DNA from 4 places in the Candidatus Thiodiazotropha sp. AKAK3 genome. Region 1 is predicted to be linked to each of the others. Evidence: predicted binding sites of a transcription regulator. Region 1 holds the regulator's gene; each other region holds the start of a gene.
What was found. Region 1 encodes sigma-54, which starts transcription at its own class of promoters, with help from an activator protein. Its sites were predicted from a motif close to TGGCANGNTNCNTGCTT; they were not measured.
Positions count from the first base shown of each region.

Region 2: AC4IE7_RS03275 (methanol/ethanol family PQQ-dependent dehydrogenase) is a predicted target of sigma-54. The motif match lies at 1,064-1,080, and genes of this name have one in related genera.
Region 3: nifL (nitrogen fixation negative regulator NifL) is a predicted target of sigma-54. The motif match lies at 1,178-1,194, and genes of this name have one in related genera.
Region 4: urtA (urea ABC transporter substrate-binding protein) is a predicted target of sigma-54. The motif match lies at 974-990, and genes of this name have one in related genera.

Region 1 is NZ_JBSYOQ010000024.1:52,100-54,307, reverse strand. Features, by position in the region: gene hpf (ribosome hibernation-promoting factor, HPF/YfiA family) at 1-129, opposite strand, end outside; gene AC4IE7_RS04095 (RNA polymerase factor sigma-54) at 299-1,783, opposite strand; gene lptB (LPS export ABC transporter ATP-binding protein) at 1,991-2,208, opposite strand, start outside.
Region 2 is NZ_JBSYOQ010000022.1:35,112-37,319, forward strand. Features, by position in the region: gene AC4IE7_RS03275 (methanol/ethanol family PQQ-dependent dehydrogenase) at 1-1,060, opposite strand, end outside; gene AC4IE7_RS03280 (sigma-54-dependent Fis family transcriptional regulator) at 1,873-2,208, shown strand, end outside.
Region 3 is NZ_JBSYOQ010000053.1:26,904-29,111, forward strand. Features, by position in the region: gene rsxB (electron transport complex subunit RsxB) at 1-198, opposite strand, end outside; gene rsxA (electron transport complex subunit RsxA) at 330-908, opposite strand; gene nifL (nitrogen fixation negative regulator NifL) at 1,247-2,208, shown strand, end outside.
Region 4 is NZ_JBSYOQ010000046.1:48,339-50,546, reverse strand. Features, by position in the region: gene urtA (urea ABC transporter substrate-binding protein) at 1-921, opposite strand, end outside; gene AC4IE7_RS09135 (proline dehydrogenase family protein) at 1,299-2,208, shown strand, end outside.

The DNA of each region.
Region 1 (2,208 bases):
TACGCTCAAGATGACATGTACATTGATTACATTATCAAAATGCCTCTCAAGACGTTCGAACTTATTATCTACATAGCTTTTCAAGGCATCGGTAACTTCCACATGATGACCGGTAACGCTTATCTGCATAATTTTCTCCTGTCTTAGATGAGTTGGCTCATCACTCTAACTGAGGCGGTGAAGTAACGCCGGGGCATTTTTACAGCAACTCATTCATGAATCCACTTTTATCTGAAACCGCTCCGGTTCAGTAAGCATATCAAGCATGAATGATAGCCACTCCGATAATTCACTTCACCTACATCAGTCGCTTACGCTCGTTCGATGGTGGGATACTCATCGACTCGCGGTATTTTGCCACCGTTCGGCGGGCCACTTTTATACCCTGTTCCGACAATATGGCGGCGATTTTGTTATCGCTGAGAGGTTTGTTTGTATTCTCTGCAGCAATCAATTTTTTTATCAGCGCACGTATAGCAGTGGAGGAGCACTCACCCCCTGCACTTGTGTTCACATGGCTGGAGAAGAAATATTTAAACTCCAGCGTACCCCTGGGGGTATGCATATACTTCTGGGTTGTCACCCTGGATATGGTCGACTCGTGCATCTCCAGAGCCTCAGCGATATCCCGTAAAACCAGTGGCTTCATAGCCTCTTCGCCATGTTCAAAAAAGCCCCGCTGATATTCAACAATCTTACTCGCCACACGCAGAATAGTCTCATTTCGACTCATCAGGCTTTTGATGAACCAACGCGCTTCCTGCAGGTGGTTTTTCAGGAAAGTATTGTCATCACTCTGATCCGCACGCTTGATCAGACTGGCATAGTCGTTGTTTACCCTTAGTTTAGGCGTAACCTCACCATTTAGCTCCACAACCCAGCGATTATTGCGCTTGCTGACGAATACATCAGGAATCACATACTGAGGCTCGCTTTTGGCGATCGCTGTGCCAGGGTGAGGATTGAGCGTCCTGATCAACTGCATGATAGCCATCAGGTCGTCCTGATCAACCTTCATTCGTCGCATGATCTGATTCTGATCCTGTGCAGAGAGCAAGTTGAAATGGTCGCGACAGAGTCTGATCGCCAAATCCAAATAGGGTGTTTTTTCAGGAAGTTGCCGAAGTTGAATTAGAAGGCAGTCCTGAGCACCCTGAGCACCAACCCCCGGAGGGTCGAAAGCCTGGATACGATGAAGTACTGCCTCTACATCCTCCAGAGTCATCTCCTCATCATTCAGGGAAACCAGGATCTCCTGGAGATCACCTTTGAAATATCCATCCTCATCAATACTGTCGATGAGGTTAGTGGCAATCAGAATATCCTGCTCAGTGAATGGGGTCAGTGTCATCTGCCAGACCAGGTGGTCATGCAAAGTGATCGCGCCACTGCGCTGAACCAGATAGTCATTGTCTGCAGATTCACTACCACTGCTCGATGGGGGAAGATAACTGTCGTATACGTCAGCCCATTCACTATCAACGGGCAGGTCTTCTGTGATCTGGCTACTGTCGGTCTGAATTTCCCGCTCGTTGTTGATATCGTTGGAGCTCAAAGACTCTTTATTGTCTGAACTCTGATCAGAGCTCTCTTGACTAGCTTCTTCTTTTTGAGTCTGCTGACTAAACTCCTCTTCACCCTCCAGCATGGGGTTTGTTTCAAGAACCTCCTGCACCTCCTGACTCAGGTCGAGCGCAGACAATTGCAACAGGCGTATTGCCTGCTGCAACTGAGGTGTCATTGTTAAATGTTGTCCGAGCCGGAGCTGTAGAGCCTGCTTCATAGCAGAGATATCTTTAAACCTGGTATGTTATTTGTATGTCTTTATATTCATTCTAGCTAATAAATGCCGTTCACGGAATAATTCTTGGTATTTGTTTCGTTTGAATATAATTCTGCCTCATACTTTAACCTTCATTTTGTCAGCTGACGAGTAGTCATCATCTCTACTCTTAAATCACATAATCCATGAAAAAACATAAACATAGCCTTACATAGTAAAATTTTCGCCCAGATAAACACTACGTACCTCCTGGTTATCGAGGATCTCCTCGGTGGTTCCTTCCGCCAATACCTTACCAGTATTAATGATGTAGGCTCTATCACAAATATCAAGAGTCTCTCTAACATTATGGTCGGTAATCAACACCCCAATCTTTAATTCTCTAAGATGTTGAATGATTCTTTTAATATCGATAACCGCAATTG
Region 2 (2,208 bases), on a different contig from region 1:
CATCGTTGGGTGTGTATTGGTAGTGCCAGGAGATTTTGCCGGTATCTGGATCTAATGCCAGGGTAGAGGTGGAATAGAGATTGTCCCCTGGACGCATATGGGCGTTCCAAGGCGCAGGATTGCCAGTACCGTAGAAGATCAGATCAGTTTCAGTATCGTAAGTACCCCCCTGCCAGGTAGCAGCACCGCCTGTCTTCCACATGTCGCCAGGCCAGGTTGCATTGGTAGTACCGGTGATCCCGTTCTCCTTCTTTTCGCCGTTTTTCCAGATATAGCCCATGTGTCCTTCAACAGAGGGACGAATCCAACGCAGCTCACCAGTCTTGGCATCTCGTGCTTCCACACGACCAATGACACCGAACTCACCACCGGAAACACCAGTGATTACCATGTCTTTCACGATCAGGGGTGCCGCGGTGAATGAGTAGCCAGCCTTGTAATCATCGATCTTTGAGCGCCACTTGACCTTACCGGTAGCTTGATCCAATGCCACCAGGCGGGCATCAAGGGTACCGAAGATTACCAGGTCACCGTGGAGGGCTGCGCCACGATTAATAACATCACAGCAAGGCAAAATACCGTCGGGCAGGCGATGATCGTACTGCCATAACTCCTCACCACTCTTGGCATCGATTGCGTACAGACGTGAATATGAGCCTGTCACAAAAATTCGACCGTTATGTATCACAGGCTGCGCTTCCTGGCCGCGCTGCTTTTCACCACCAAAGGAAAAACTCCAAGCTGGCACCAGCTTCTTCACATTGCCCTTGTTGATCTTTTTAAGTGGACTATATCGCTGGCCCTGTTGACCCATGCCCCAACTGACCACATCTCCAGTAGTCTTGGCATCATTATCAATATCAGCCTGGGTGACCCCGGCCTGAACCATACTGCTCAGACTTAAACCTCCACTCAGTACGGTAACTACCGTAGCTGCGCTTAAGGCCTTAGTTTTCAGCGGGAATATCATATTTATTTCTCCTCCCCGAAAGTGGTTGATCGTCTCTGGATGGTCGGCAAGGCCGAACGCCCTGGCGCCGCCATACCCTCCTTCAAACATCTATAGCAAGACCCAGGCCACATACAAAAACAATTTATCTATCTGATATTTATAGATTATTTTTTTTCAGGTCAGTTTGGAGATAGCGCCCAAAATTTGCAGGTATCAGATAACAACAAAGGGTGTATCGGTTTCGTTACAGGAGGTTACAGTTACAGCGTTGTAGAGAATCCGGAATAAGAATGTTCAGCTCGATATGTGGGCTGGAGAGTGCACAACGATCAGTCAGGGCAGAACATTTACCCATTAATCATAGGATCAACCCATAACAGGCAGAACCATCCAATAACCGCCAGACAACGATAAACTATTTGGGGTTCATTACAGTTGTAGTTTGCTGTAATCCAACTATTTGACTAGACTTCAGCTGATTACTAATAAAAGGCATATCACAACATTCCCACTAGGTGGTATCGAATTTATCTGCGGATCTGACTCAGAAATTGCCGGATCAAGACCCCAGTTTTCACAGATAAGCGTGTCACTTGATTAGATCAACCGGGATAGAACTGGGAGTATTTACACGATTGTCGCTGAAGTTGCAGTCGTAATAACTACACCAGTCATCGTAGGGTGATTAGTTCCAAGGAGGGCTGATTACGGTCACAGATAGTGATAATCAGCCCTTGCTTAGCCCAAGAAGTTATCCATGGAATCGTGACGTCGCCCCGATCATCTATCGGTGGCAAAGCTGTAGTCATCACGAAAGGAGTGATTTGTGTGAAAAATGCCAGTGCAGTTGTATACAGCATGTTGCTGCCTGAAAAATAATATATAGCCTCGCTGAAAAGTGGGGATGGAGGATGTAGTAGATGGCTCGTAGACACCTACAACGTCAACACGCACAAAATATTTTTAATGTACTCGCCGACGAAAAATCACCGGATGATTCGCCGTTGGCCAGACAGATTCTGACATCATGGCGCAGATGTGCCGTTAATGATGAACTGGATCCATTACATATGCACAGGCCTGCGGTGGTCGATGCCTCAGCCCTAAGAGAATTGTGCCAGCGTTTTGAAGGCTTTTTACATCTGGCTGAGCCGGAGATGCTCAATCTGCATAGCTCTCTTAAAGGATCAGGCTATGCACTCATCCTCACCAATAATGATGGGGTTATACTGAATCATCTCACCAGTGACCGACTT
Region 3 (2,208 bases), on a different contig from region 1:
GGCTTCACCCTGGGTTACTGCCTCTGCAGCAGGTGTACAGCCGGGATAACCGCATTGGCCACATTGAGATCCGGGGAGCAGTTCTTCAATCTCTTGCTGAAGTGGATTTCCCTCTACAGCCAGATATTTTGATGCTATCCCCAGCATCGCGCCCATAGTGACGCCTAGTGCAGTCAGAATAAGGATTGCAGAAACCATCATCGATTCTCCTTGCTATCGGTTACGCTCACAGTGAATGGTTTGATTCACTGAGATTGTCGATCGATATAGATCAATGTGCTTTTCATTCATTGAGTTCTCCATTTAAGGGCCTCTCCGGTATGTTCAGGTCAATTGCTGGTTAAACCAGCAAATCCCATGAAGGCTAGAGACATCAGGCCAGCGACGACATAAGCAATTGGGGCACCGCTGAAAACTTGGGGAACATTCGCCAACGCCAGACGCTCACGCAAACCGGCGAACATCACCAGTACCAATGTAAAACCGAGTGCAGAACCGAAACCATAGAGTAGACTGGCCAGAAAGCTGTTTTCCTGTTGCACATTCAGTAAGGCAACACCTAATACGGCGCAGTTTGTGGTGATCAATGGAAGGAAGATGCCAAGTACCTGGTAGAGCGCTGGCGAAGTTTTACGCACTACCATCTCTGTGAACTGAACCACCACAGCGATAACCAGGATGAAGGTCAGTATTCGCAGAAATCCCAGATCCAGGGGTTGTAGTACAAAGTGTTCCAACAACCAGCTTGCAAAGGCTGCAAGGGTAAGCACAAAAGTTGTGGCCAACCCCATACCCAGGGCAGAATCGAGCTTGTTGGATACTCCCATTAAGGGACACAAACCGAGAAACTTGACCAACACAACGTTGTTGACCAAAGCCGTAGAAAGAATGATCAGTATATAGTCCATGAATAGCATCGCTTTACTGTGATGATTATTACCCAACAAAAAATATGCCAATCATCTAAATAATCAGATAATTAGATCATGTATGTCATGATCAGTGGCTTAGAGCGCTGTATTCATGGGTTAATTTGAATAAGCACTGTTTTAGTGCGGAAATGCACCGAAAAGGATCATCCATTGCTTTGTAGGTTTCGCAACAGATTGCGGCGGTTACTTTGTAGAGTTAGCGACAACGGGGGCTATCTAATGGTTCTCACCTCTGTAATCAGCGATGGTATGGGTTTTGCTATAACCTTAGCTATGTTCAGTTTTTCTACATTCGCATTAGGATGATCGCAGTTATGATCCAACGAAAAATAAAATCTACTAACAGCGATGTTGTCGACAGGATTAATGACTTTCTTGCCTCTCCTCCTGAAGGAACGCCGGATGAAATCCTCGAGGCATTCGGGAATCTGGACAGTAATCAGTTTTTACCACCAAAGCTCTTTTTCGAATCAGTTGAACAAGCACCCATCGCGATATCAATCACCGATCCTACAGCACGAATCCTCTATGTTAATAGCGCGTTTGAGATGCTAACCGGCTATTCCAGGGAAGAGGTGATAGGTAAGAATGAGTCGGTACTCTCAAGTAAATCGACTCCAGAATCGATCTACAGAGAGCTTTGGGAGACTATTCAGAAAAACGAGGTTTGGCACGGTACTCTTGTCAACCACCGTAAATCCAGTGAGGAGTATCTCGCTGAACTGATCATCTCTCCGGTGAACAACAGTAAAGGTAAAACTGCGTTTTTTCTTGGTATGCACCGTGATGTTACTGAGGTGCACCAGCTGGAGCAGCGTTTAAAGTTCCAAAAAAATCTTACCGAAGCAGCACTGAATGCAGCACCTATGGTGGTGGCTGTAGTGGCTGCGGATGGGAAAGTGTTACTGGATAATCATGCTTACAAAGCCTTGATGGGGGATTTTAGAGGTGTAGAACCCACAACAGTTTTTTTAGAAGCTCTAGAGCAACAGATAGGCTTTGATCTGGGTAAGGTCTGCCAAGTCGGCAATGGCTTTACAAATGTGGATGTAAGACTGGATCCGCCTGGAGGGGTTAGTCCAAGATGGTTCGCCTGTTCAGGTGTACATCTGCCTGAGTTGGACGAAGCAGCCCAACACTATTTCAAACAACAGGAGGAGACTCGGTGCTGTCTGCTGTTGATTGCCAATGAAGTTACTAGCAGTCGCAATCGTATTCAAGAAGCACGACTGAATATGATCCGTGCCAATATGGCGGAGCAGCAGATGGTACAAAC
Region 4 (2,208 bases), on a different contig from region 1:
CTTGATGAAAGCTTTCCAGGCACTAATGAATTCGTCGTTGGCTTCACTGTCCACACTCATGAAATAGTTCCAGGCGGCGAGGTGACCGACGAGTGGTTTTGTATCGATACCGGAGAGTTCCTCTTCACCAACTGAGAATGCGACGACAGGAATATCTTCTGCAGAGAGGCCCTGATTACCAAGTTCCTTATAGAAAGGAACATTGGCATCACCGTTGATGGTTGAGACTACTGCAGTCTTCACGCCGGTTGAGCCGAATTTCTTGATATCGGAGACAATAGACTGCCAATCAGAGTGACCAAAGGGGGTGTAATTGATCATTATATCCTTATCGGCAACACCCTTGGCTTTCAGATAGGCCTCAAGAATCTTGTTGGTGGTACGTGGATAGACATAGTCGGTGCCTGCCAATACCCAACGCTTTACCTCAATTTCATTCATCAGGTAGTCAACAGCAGGTATTGCCTGCTGGTTTGGTGCGGCACCTGTGTAGAAGACATTCTTGGATGACTCTTCACCTTCATATTGAACCGGATAGAAGAGCAGTCCATTCAACTCCTCGACAACTGGAAGTACCGATTTTCTGGACACCGAGGTCCAGTTACCGAAGATGGCAGAGACTTTATGTTTACTCAGTAATTCGCGGGCTTTTTCAGCGAATAATGGCCAGTTGGAAGCCGGGTCGACTACCACAGGCTCCAATTTTTTACCTAGCACACCGCCCTTCGCATTCTGCTCTTTGATCAGCATCAGCATGGTGTCTTTCAGTGTGGTTTCACTGATGGCCATGGTGCCAGATAGTGAATGCAGAATACCAACCTTGATGGTATCGGATGCCTGCGCGAGAGAGGTGAAAGAGAGTGCAAGACCTGTAGCTGTGCCAAGAACTAAATTTTTTAATTTATGTTTCGATATGCTCATCTGTTATTCGTCCTATTTCGTTAGAGTCAACGTTTTGGTCTGAAGAGGGATAGGGCATGTACTGTGCCAACTATTTATTCTTATCTAAAAACAGATGGTTAACGCTTGAAGGCATAGTTTGTAGATTTGGCGCGCACAGTTTTGGCGCTTAATGAGTGCTGTTCTATATCTCTCTGCTCCAAGGTAGTGCGAGGCGGTAAATAGTGAAGCACCAGAAAGATGCATGGCGTTGTTCCGCATCTTTTTAATGTTTCGTTTAAGTTACGGCTCTCCTGCTAAGTTAAAGCCCCTATTCCTTGATGGGAGGGGGTTGTCCACTGAGCCTGGATAAATGATCCGGTCTAGACTTTAGGTAAATGCAGTTTGAGGAGCTGAAGGTGGATAGATCATTTGAAGATAAAATTCAAAGGGTTGGCCGTCAGATGTGGCAGGAGCGGGAGGCGAGGGGAGCATCCAGCCGAACAGGTTGGATTGATAGATTGCTGGCACAACTGGTAGCCGATAATCATTTTCGTACACAGGCACTTAGATTTATAGATGCAGTGCCCATGCTGACCGATGACAAAATCCTGATCGATCATTTCAAAGCGTACTTTAGTGAGGTTGATAGCCGAGGTTTACCTTCATTGGTCAACTGGGGAATCCGGCGTATATCGGTAAACAGTATGCCAAAACTTGTGGCGCCTGTTATCAGGAGTGCAGTTAAAGGTGTCGCACATCGATTTATCGGTGGTAATAATGCGACTGATATTTTGCACTCCATAAGCAGGTTACAAAGCAGGGGGGTTAACACCAGCCTTGACCTCCTTGGCGAAGCCACAGTGAGTGAAAGAGAGGCGTATCACTATCAGAATGCCTACCTCGATTTGATCAAACAAATCTCCTCATCAGGGATCAAGGGTCTAAACCTATCGATAAAAGTCACATCCCTCTACTCTCAAATAGCGCCCGTCGACACAGACGGCGCCATAGAAATTTTAATGGCAAGGTTAAGACCGATATGTGATGCGGCAAAGGATGCTGAACTGACCCTTTGTCTCGATATGGAGCAGTACGACTACAAAGATATCATTCTCAGACTCTTCAAAAGGGTTGCGATGGAGCCTGCCTATCGGGAGTGGCAGGGTTTGGGGGTGGTGCTTCAGGCTTACCTTAAAGAGAGTGACCAGGATTTAAATGATCTTATTGAGTGGGTTGAGAAACGGGGTGTAGCCGTTTCAGTTCGACTGGTGCGAGGCGCCTACTGGGATATGGAGACTGTAATAGCCAGACAGCAGGGGTGGCCCA